3 regions of the Paenibacillus sp. JL3B1040 genome follow, and region 2 is predicted to be linked to each of the others. Evidence: riboswitches for the same ligand, from Rfam matches in the RefSeq annotation. Region 2 holds a riboswitch; each other region holds the start of a gene.
The links. Region 2 has a riboswitch for thiamine pyrophosphate ahead of ACZF99_RS20625 (ECF transporter S component). Riboswitches for the same ligand answer to the same signal wherever they lie in the genome.

Region 1 (3,272 bases), 1.2 Mb from region 2:
CGATCATCACCGGGTCGACCACCACTTGGGTCCAGCCGAAGGCGCGAATCCGGGCAGCAACCGCCTCGATGATATCCGCGCTGAACAGCATCCCCGTCTTCATCGCGTCTACGCCGAGGTCGGAGCCGACCGCCTCGATTTGCGCTGCCGTCGCTTCCGGCGGCAGCGGGAAGACATCGGTCACGCCCAGCGTGTTCTGGACCGTCACGGCGGTGATCGCCGACATCCCGTAAACGTCCAGCTCCTGGAACGTTTTGAGATCGGCCTGGATACCGGCTCCGCCGCCGCTGTCCGATCCAGCGACCGTTAGCGCCCGGGCGATCCGGCTCATCCGACCCACCATCCGCCGGCGGTGGCCGCCTGTATTTCGCGTACCGCCGCGTGACCCTTGAGCGAATGCGGATGCAGCTTCGCCAACTCGTCGAGGAACGCGATCTGGAAACTGCCCGGGCCGGCGGCCGCCGTCCGCTCGGCGGCGCGGGACGCGGCGGCGCCGTAGAAGGCCAGTCCGGCGGTGCCGGCCAGCAGCAGGTCGCGCTCCACCGCGGCGAAAGCCCCGAGCACCGACGTGAGCAGGCAGCCCGTGCCGGTCACCTGGGTCAGCAGCGCGTCCCCGCCGCTGACGATCCGGCACCGCCGCCCGTCGGTGATGACGTCTTCACGGCCGGTGATCGCCACGACCGTGTTCAGCGCCCGCGCGGCCCGCACCGCCAGCTCGGCCGCCTCGGCGGCGGCGGTGTCTCCGGCATCGACGCCCTTGATCTCGCGGGATTCCCCGACGAGATGAGCGATCTCCGCCGCATTGCCGCGCAAGAGCGACACCTTCACCTCGCGCAGAATGCGCTGGGCCGACTCGGTGCGAAAAGCGGTCGCGCCCGCGCCGACCGGGTCAAGCAGCACCGGTACGCCATGGGCGTTCGCCGACCGACCGGCCAGGATCATCGCCTCGACTTGCGGCGTCGACAGCGTGCCGATGTTCAGGACGAGCGCGCCGGCGATTCGGGCCATCTCGGCCACCTCCTCCGGCGCGTAGGCCATGACCGGCGACGCGCCAAGCGCGTACAGGCCGTTCGCCGTAAAATTCGTGACGACGACATTAGTCATGTTATGGACGAGCGGTTTCGAGTTCTGCACTTTTTCCAGCGCATCGGACAGATCTTTTTCCAATAAGCTCATGATCATTCAACCTCTCTTTCAATCCTTCACTTGATCGGAGTCAAGCAGCTTCATCGGCGCCGCAACCGGCCAGTCTTCCAGCCGATAAGCCATGTCCCAGAAGAGATACTCCAATTGGCAGCTTTGCAGAAAATGCTCGGCCATCCTTTGGCGCTCCGCCTCCTTGGCCTCTGCGGCCCAGCAATCCAACGATTGAACGAGCTGCTCCGTCACGCCGCCCGAACGTTGGCCGTAAAATTGAATCCACTCGTAGAACGGATGGTCCGACGTCGGTCGCACTTCCTCCAGCAGCTTTTGGCCAATCTCCAGATACGTCCATGGACAGGGCAACAGCACGGCGTAGATCTCGCCCAAACTCCCTTCGTGAGCCACCGTCAGCATATGGCGGATGTAATGATGTGCCGAAGGCGCGAGCGGAAAGCCCTGCAGATCCTCGAAGTTCACCCCGGCGGCCCGGCAAAAATTGTGATGAGGATGAATCTCACTGTTCAGGATGAAGGCGATCTGTTCGTTGAACATTGCGATTTCCTCGCGGGATCGGCATTTGGAAATGGCGATGCCGTAAATCCGCATGTAGGCGTTTAAATATTCGTAATCCTGCTTGACGTAATGAATAAGCTGCTCTTTCTTCAATTGGCCGCTCGCTATGCCTCGGACGAACGGATGATCACAAAGGGCTTGAAAAATTCCATCCGCCTGTCGGCGCAGCTCTTGCGAAAACCCCATCTGTCTCTACCTCCCATATATTTGGCTTGGAAATCCCCTGAGAGAGCATCGACAACGACCGGTCGAAGAGCGCAAAAAAGCCGCTCCGTAGAGGGAGCGGCTGGATGAAGCCCTAGGCAAACCGACGATCGGCAGCCAAGCGCAATTCATATGGGGCCGGCTCCACTTTCCTACGCTAGTATGAACTAGATCAGGTTCAAAGGGTCCAAGATGTTCTCTTGTCTCAGCCGATTACGGCGCCCCTAGTGGATTTCCTATGCAATTCATCTTTTACTTTACCGATCCCTGTCTGGATTGTCAATCCCGTCCAGCGAAAGATCGTTCGCTCTCTCGCTTCTCTCATTTCTCCCCTTATCTTTGATCGATACCACGAAACGGGGAGTTAGTTCAATTGCAAGCGAATCGTTTTGATTTCATAAGGCGCTACGGCCAGCTCGAGCTCCGCGGCCGAAGAGGGGTCTCCAATCGGCCGTTCCATCAGATCGGTCTCTTGCCAGGAGGCCACGGGAACTTCAAAATGCAAGCGAACAAGGCCCCGTCCGCCTTTATATTCATGGAAACGGACGATCAGCTCGTCGCCGTCTTCCGCTTTTTTCACCGCATCAATGACCACGTCCGCGGTGCCGCTCGTTTGGAGCAGCGAGAACGACGGCGTGTGAGCCTGGCCCGGCGTGGCGTAAACCGGCTGATTCAGCAGCGCTGCGGCCTGTACGGTGCCGCCTTCGGACCAATGCCCTTCATGCGGATACAAGGCATACGTAAACTCATGTTCGCCGCGATCGGCTTGCGGATCCGGGTAAGTCGCCGATTTCAGCAAGGACAGGCGAATCACATGATCCTTAATGTCATGGCCGTATTTGCAATCGTTCAGCAGGCTGACCCCATACCCGTGCTCCGACAAATCGGCCCATTGATGACCTACCGTTTCAAACCGGGCGAAGTCCCAAGACGTGTTCCAATGCGTTGGCCGCTTGACATTGCCGAACTGGATATCGTAGGTGGCTTCCGTGGCCCGAACATTGACCGGAAAAGCGACTTTCAGCAGTTGCTGGCGCTCCTGCCAATCGACCCGGGTCCGGAAATCGATCCGCCGATCGTCGGCGTACAGGATCATCTGTTGGCGTATCGTCGAACTCATGTAGGTCCAGGTAAAGGTAACGAGGGCTCGCAGCGCGCCAGTCACCACCTCACATTCCTGAAGCTGCTCGACTTCGCGTTGTTTTTCTTGGTAGAAAACATCGATGTCCCAAGCCTCAAACATCTTCGGCTTATCTTCGAACACCTGCAGCACGTTGCCCCGTTCGCCCGAGGCAAGCACCTCGCGCCCGGCGGCGCGGTCATATATCGAGGTGAGCTGCCCACGATCGTTC
Region 2 (3,272 bases):
CTTGCCAGATTTGCTCGCGGCCCTGCGGGTCCAACAGAGCCGAAGGCTCGTCAAGCAGCAGCACCTCCGGATCGCCGAGCAGCACCGAAGCGAGCGCCAAGCGCTGCTTCATCCCCTGGGACAGCGAATCGATCGGTACGTGGAGCGAAGGCAGGTCGAGCCCCACTTTAACCAAGGCGTCCTCCATTCGCGCGGACATCTCCGGCTGCGGTACGCTCAAGTTCTCCAGGGCAAAGGCCAGCTCCTCGTCAACGTAAGGCATGCAGAATTGCGTGTCGGGATCCTGGAACAAGAACCTCCACGATGACGGGAGCCGTTGTGCGGACGCGCGCATCGGAATTTCCACCAGGTCCGGGATGATGCCGGACAGCACCTGCAGCAGCGTCGATTTGCCGCAACCGCTGGGGCCCAGCAGCAGGACGTGTTCCCCGCGCCGAACGGAGAAATTCAAATCCTTGAACACGAATTCGGCTTCGCCGGGGAACTTCAGCCGGAGTTCCCGTACCTCTGCCGCCGTATCTGTTATTCGCATCAGTCGTTCAGCGCCGCGTAGTCTTTTGGATCCACCGGACGCAGCAGCGTAGTGACCCCCGTCGCTTCCACGGCTTTCACCACGGCGTAGGCGAAGTAACCGCAGATCAGCGCGGAACTGACGGCCCGCATCGCATATTTGGCGGTCAAGAGCCAAGGCTCGTAATCCTGTACGTACCCGTAGAAGAAATCCGGAATCACCGAGCCGGCAGCGGCCCCGATTCCGGCCAGAGCGGCAACGGAGCCGGAAAATTTCCGGTACCGGAACGCGGCGAACACCAATTCCGCCCCTAAACCTTGCAGCACGCTGTAAAGTACGAGCTGAACCCCCCATTCGCTGCCGAACAGAATTTCCACATGGGCTGCCGCCACCTCGGCAATCAGCGCCACCCCCGGCTTGCGGATCAGCAGGAACACAAGCGTTGCGGCCAGAAACCACATCCCGTACACCAGCTCATCCGCCTGGAAGAACAGGGGGGAGAACAAATTGTACACTGAGCTCCAGAAGTGATACACCACGCCAAGCACCAACGAGACCAGCACCGTCACCAGCAGATCGCTCAGCTTCAAGCCGCGGCCGATTCTTTTTTGGACAACCTCCGACATCTTCATCTCTCCTTTTAATCCCTAAATTTGAATTTCATCGCATCGCAAAAAAACCGCCTGAATAAGCTCAGACGGCGGTCAGGTCACGAGGGCGCACGAAAAAACGCAAAATATCCCGGACGATCGATTCTCTACGCTGGCATTATCCAGATCAGATTAACGGTCCGCGGCGCCGTATGCCGCTATCTCAGCCTGATTCGCTCAAGCCCCCGTATCCCTATGCGATTGTTAATTGTTATTAACATACACCAACCTTGCCCCGGCATCAAGTCTAAATTTATACAAATTCGTAAACCGGGGTTACAAGTTGCCGTATTGATTTCAGCCCTATTCTGTGTCAAGATAAGCGGAAGTGGCAACGAATTCATCAAACCAACGCAGCACTAACGGACAGACTAGGAGGATGCGATTTGGCCGCGAAATGGATGAAATGGTTGACGGAACTCTCCTCCCGGAAATGGTTGTCCCGGATGATGGGCAAGTTCTCCCATTCGGGCTTGAGCCGGGCGATAATTCCTTTCTTCGCCAAATCCTACGGGATTCCGCTGCATGAAGCGGAGAAGGAGCTTCGGGAATACCGGACGCTAAACGAGTTCTTTACCCGAAAATTGAAGCCGGGCATGCGCCCGCTGCACGCGGAGCCGGGAACGATGATCAGTCCGGTGGATGCGCTGATCACGTTTATGGGCGAAGTCCGATCCGGCACGATCCTGAACGTCAAAGGACAGGACTACGCTCTGGAAGAACTGCTGTCACGCTCGCCGCGTGTGGAAACGTACAAACACGGTTACGCCTTTGTACTTTATCTTAGTCCTACCGATTATCACCGGATTCATGCGCCCGTGGCCGGCAAGAAGCTGGAAAGCGAGCATATTAAAGGCCGGGTCTACCCGGTCAACGATTTCGGCATGCGTCATATGAAGAAGGTGTTGTGCCGGAACGAACGCCTGATTACTTATATTTCCCACGCTTACGGGGAGATCGCCCTCGTCAAGGTGGGAGCGATGAACGTCAGCAGTATCCAATACACCGACCCTTCGGCCAAAAGCTGGGAGCAGGGGGACGACCTGGCTTACTTCGAATTCGGCTCGACCGTCGTCCTGCTGACGCAAAGCGGCACCTTCATCCCTTTGCCCGGACTCGAACCCGGACGGAAGGTACGGATGGGCGAAGCGCTGGGCCGCTTCATCCCTGCGGACAAAAGCTGAATTCGCTTGTTCCGCTCCGCCGGCTTACGCGGGCCCTTCCCCTATTGTACCGTAATATTGCCGATGGAAGTCCCCAGCTCGACCAGCGGCCCCCCGCCGCCCCGCTTGCTGCTTCCTTCCGGCGCCCCGTTGATTTGCCCGAGGTCGCTTGACGTTTCCAGGTTGCAGGCCAGCGACGGATCCAGCTCCGCCGTCACGCTGCCTACGTCGGTTTTCGCCTGCAGCCGGCTGCCCGTGTCCATCCCGAGAATGTCCAAATTCAAGCTGCCGGTTGCCGTACGGATCGAGGATTCACCCGCCAATCGGGCATTCTCGACCCGGATCGAACCCACGTCCCCCTTGAGCCGATACGTTCCCGTCAACCCGCTCGCCGCGATTTCGCCGACATTGTTCGTGACTTCGAACTCCTCGATCCCGGCAGGGACCTCCACGATATAGTCGATGCGGAATTCGGTAAAATGCAGTTCCTTTTGGGCCCAATCCCACAGATTCCGATCCGGTTCGCCCTTGGCGTGCACGCGCACCTGCACCGCGTTGCCGTGAACGATAACGGAAACCTCGCTCTGTTCGAACAACTGATCCAGTTTTGCCTTGCGTGCCGGGAGGTCTGCGGCCTGGATAGTCGCCTTTACCGCGACCTGATCGGACGCGCCTTCTTTCAGCTCGAGACGGCCTACGGCGTTATCCAACTGCAGCTTGCCGGCGGTGCCGATTTCCCCGGTTGCCGAAAGTTCGTGCGAGCGTCCCGTAAACGTCAGATCGTCCTTCCACTCGCCGGCCGCCAACGCTACCGATTGCTGAACGGATGCCGCGGTATCGCTGACCGATTGACGAACCGAGTCGACGGCGTTTCCCTTCGTCTCCCCCCATTGCTGCCCCAGCGATGGGTTCTCCGCCGGGCCGCAGCCGGCGGCCAAAGCCAGCAGC
Region 3 (3,272 bases), 2.0 Mb from region 2:
CAGGATCCATTTTTCGATGTGGAACCAGGCGGTAGCGCCCTGCCAGATCAGCAAAAATAAGAGGACCGCCACGAGGGGCGGCCACATGCTGTGCCAAAGGCTGCGGAGCTTCATGGCCGATATTTTTCAATCAGCTTATCCATGCTGACGCCTTTGGGATTGTACGAGATTTTGATTTGCGAAATGATACCCGTGCTACCGAATTCGATGACGGCCTCGTTCATCTTCTTCACGATCGCCAGCAGTTCGTCAAGATCCCCTTCCAGAGTCGTCTCCAGGGGATTCACCTGATATTTGACGCCGGAAGCCTGAATCACCTCAATGGCCCGGTCCACATAGGGAATCACGTCTTCTCCGTTCGGCGTTTTCGGAATGATTTGAATACTTAACAGTGCGTTTGGCATCCGTTGGTTCATCCTTTCGAATTTGAATTTGACATACATGGCACATGGCGTTATTGGCGGCTACTCACTTGGTAAAAACTCGTTGGTGAAGGCGGCATCGACGTCCAGTGGCTTCTCCAGCAGGCCGCGCTCATGCATCCAATCGGAGTAGTTCTGCCATACTTCCCGTTTCTGTTCGCCCCAGCGCGGAGCGTCGTCCTTGTATTTCGGGCTCAACCATTTTTGGCTGGCGACCACCAGATCCTTGTCGAGCTCCGGCACGGCTTTGAGCAGGATTTGCGCCGCTTCTTCGGGGGAGGAGATCGCATATTGATAGCCTTTGGACACGGCCCGCATAAATGCCTTTACCAGCTCGGGGTCTTCCTGAGTCGTCTTCTCGTTGGTGACAAGCACCGGGGTATAGTAATCGAGCTGCTCGGAGAAGTCCTTGACGTAGAGCATATCCAGCGGCTCGCCCCGCAGTTCGGCTTCGATGCCGGTCCATGCATAGAAGATCCAGGCGAAATCGATATCCCGCTTCACGGCCGTAAAATAATCGGCATCCCCGATATTGAGGAACTTCACCTTGCCGACATCGGCGCCTTGCAGGTCCATGATGGATTGGATCACCGCTTTTTCCACCGGAGAACCCCAGCCGCCGTATGCCTTACCCTCGAAATCCTTGGGCGATTTGATGTTCTTGGCCACAGGCGCTGCAAAGCCGGACGTATTGTGCTGAATGATAGCGGCGATGGATACGAGCGGTACGCCCTGGATCCGGCTTTGCGTGACATTCTCCTGCACGCTCACGCCAAACGGCACCTCCCCGGAGGCCACCATCGCTTCGGCGCCGCCGGAACCGGGCAGGAGGATCTCCACGTTCAGCCCTTCTTCGGCGAAATATCCTTGATCCTGGGCGACGTAAAGCCCGGTATGGTTCGTGTTGGGGCTCCAGTCGAGCACGACTTTGACGTTCTGCAGCTCTGCGCCGGACGACGGGTTTGGCGCAGCGGCTTCGGTATTTTGCCCGCCATTGTTCCCGGTCGCCGCTTTGCCGGCGTTGTTTCCGTTTGCTCCGCCGCAGGCGGACAGCACGAGCAGCATGCAACCGAGAAACACGGCCAGTACGGCACGTAGTTGAACTTTCACGACATATTCTCTCCTTCGTGGGTTTAAATTTCCGCAGTTTGTTCTAGGTATAACCCTGGATACGCGTCCTTAAGCGCATTCCAAACGTCCGGATACAAAAAAACGTCCCGGATCCGGGACGCGATAGGCAATGGATATGAATATAATACAGGTTCATGTCCATGGTATAGCTCCCTACGCTGGCATTATCCAGATCAGGTTAAAGGGTCAGTATCTTAAGGGATACACTCTCAGCCGGCCGATTCCAGCACCCCTGAACAGTATGACTGCAGATTACATCTGTCATTATAGTTTTCGTCAACCGCTTTTGTCCAGTCTTTCCGGACCGGCTTGCAAAAACAGGGGATTTGCTTTTTATCTGGCAAAAGGATATAATGAGTTCATCTCTTGTTTTTGAAAGAGGATATTCATTCACGCACATTCACGCATTGAAAAGAGTGTCACTTTTTTTGAAACTGGAACTTTTTTCAATGTGTGAATTTTTTTTATACAAGTGGTGCATGTTCAATAAAGGTCAGCCTTTTTGAGCGACTTCTGTTAAAAAAATGAATCATGTTAATCTTGAAACAGGAGGTATTCCCATGGAAACCGGAACAGTAAAATGGTTTAACGCTGAGAAAGGTTTTGGCTTCATCGAAGTGGAAGGCGGAAATGACGTGTTCGTTCATTTCAGCGCGATCACCGGCGAAGGCTTCAAGACCCTCGACGAGGGCCAACGCGTACAATTCAACGTGGTTCAAGGCAACCGCGGCCCGCAAGCCGAAAACGTTGTTAAACTGTAAGCCAGCCAGAAACTGCTCTTAATGCGCTCTCGCGTTAAGGGCAGTTTTTCTTCGCCAAAGATCATTCATGAGGTTAACTTTCAGAAGCCTGCTTCTGATGGCACATATAGCACCGCAACAAACTATATCTATGCACCCGGTTGGAACGCTCACCTTGAAGGAGGGGAATTATGAACTACCGTAAAAAAACGTTAGAAGAAATTCCTGAGGAAAATACGCCGGTATGGACCTGCACGAGCGACGATTGCAAAGGATGGATGCGGGATAATTTCACGTTTGATTACAGCCCTGTTTGTCCGCTTTGCTCGTCCGAGATGGTCATGGGAATGCGCATGCTTCCCCAACTGAGCAATCCGAGCTCCGATCAAAAATTGTCGGCCAAGAAGGCATAGACGAGGCTGCCGCCGGAATCGGTGGGCTGCCAGCAACCACAGCCGTATTCGCATCAAGCGAATGCGGCTATTTTCATTTTGGTGAAGGGGGTTCCGAAAGGGGATGCAAAAATGAAATATCCACAAAAGGATTGCATCTATATTTAAAATCTAATATGTTTGAGGTACTGCAATGATTTAACATCCAGAAGGGGGAACCCGCGCGCCGATGCACGGAAATTATAAGGTTGCTTCTCATGTATTCGACATTCCTTCCAGCAGCAAACAAAGGAAGCTGGCCATCCTTCTCGGCACCCTGATTATCGCGGTGTCGCTCGCGGTGCTGCCGTTCGGTATGACAGCGCTTCCCTCTGCCGAACCCTTTGTGTCGGCCGCCATCGGTTGGCTGATTTTCGGGGATATGCTCACGGCCTTTATCATATACAGCCAATACCGGGCCTCCGGCTTTCCGGCGCTGCTCGTTTTGTCCTGCGCCTATTTATTTAGCGGATTGATGACCTTTTTGCATATCTTGACCTTTCCCGGTCTCTTCGGCGGATTTGGAGCCCTGGTTGGGGCCGGGGGGC

Region 1: it holds a riboswitch for thiamine pyrophosphate, as region 2 does, so the genes downstream of both, tenA (thiaminase II) here and ACZF99_RS20625 (ECF transporter S component) in region 2, are expected to answer to the same signal.
Region 3: it holds a riboswitch for thiamine pyrophosphate, as region 2 does, so the genes downstream of both, ACZF99_RS03130 (ABC transporter substrate-binding protein) here and ACZF99_RS20625 (ECF transporter S component) in region 2, are expected to answer to the same signal.

Annotation. Positions count from the first base shown of each region.
Region 1 is NZ_CM169317.1:3,292,241-3,295,512, forward strand. Features, by position in the region: gene thiD (bifunctional hydroxymethylpyrimidine kinase/phosphomethylpyrimidine kinase) at 1-331, opposite strand, end outside; gene thiM (hydroxyethylthiazole kinase) at 328-1,176, opposite strand; gene tenA (thiaminase II) at 1,195-1,902, opposite strand; TPP riboswitch at 2,053-2,156, opposite strand; gene ACZF99_RS14860 (alpha-mannosidase) at 2,285-3,272, opposite strand, start outside.
Region 2 is NZ_CM169317.1:4,526,027-4,529,298, forward strand. Features, by position in the region: gene ACZF99_RS20620 (ABC transporter ATP-binding protein) at 1-532, opposite strand, end outside; gene ACZF99_RS20625 (ECF transporter S component) at 532-1,137, opposite strand; TPP riboswitch at 1,249-1,360, opposite strand; gene asd (archaetidylserine decarboxylase) at 1,548-2,345, shown strand; gene ACZF99_RS20635 (DUF4097 family beta strand repeat-containing protein) at 2,387-3,272, opposite strand, start outside.
Region 3 is NZ_CM169317.1:727,128-730,399, forward strand. Features, by position in the region: gene ACZF99_RS03120 (ABC transporter permease) at 1-114, opposite strand, end outside; gene ACZF99_RS03125 (MTH1187 family thiamine-binding protein) at 111-404, opposite strand; gene ACZF99_RS03130 (ABC transporter substrate-binding protein) at 465-1,487, opposite strand; TPP riboswitch at 1,686-1,797, opposite strand; gene ACZF99_RS03135 (cold-shock protein) at 2,114-2,314, shown strand; gene ACZF99_RS03140 (cold-shock protein) at 2,485-2,706, shown strand; gene ACZF99_RS03145 (sensor domain-containing diguanylate cyclase) at 2,915-3,272, shown strand, end outside.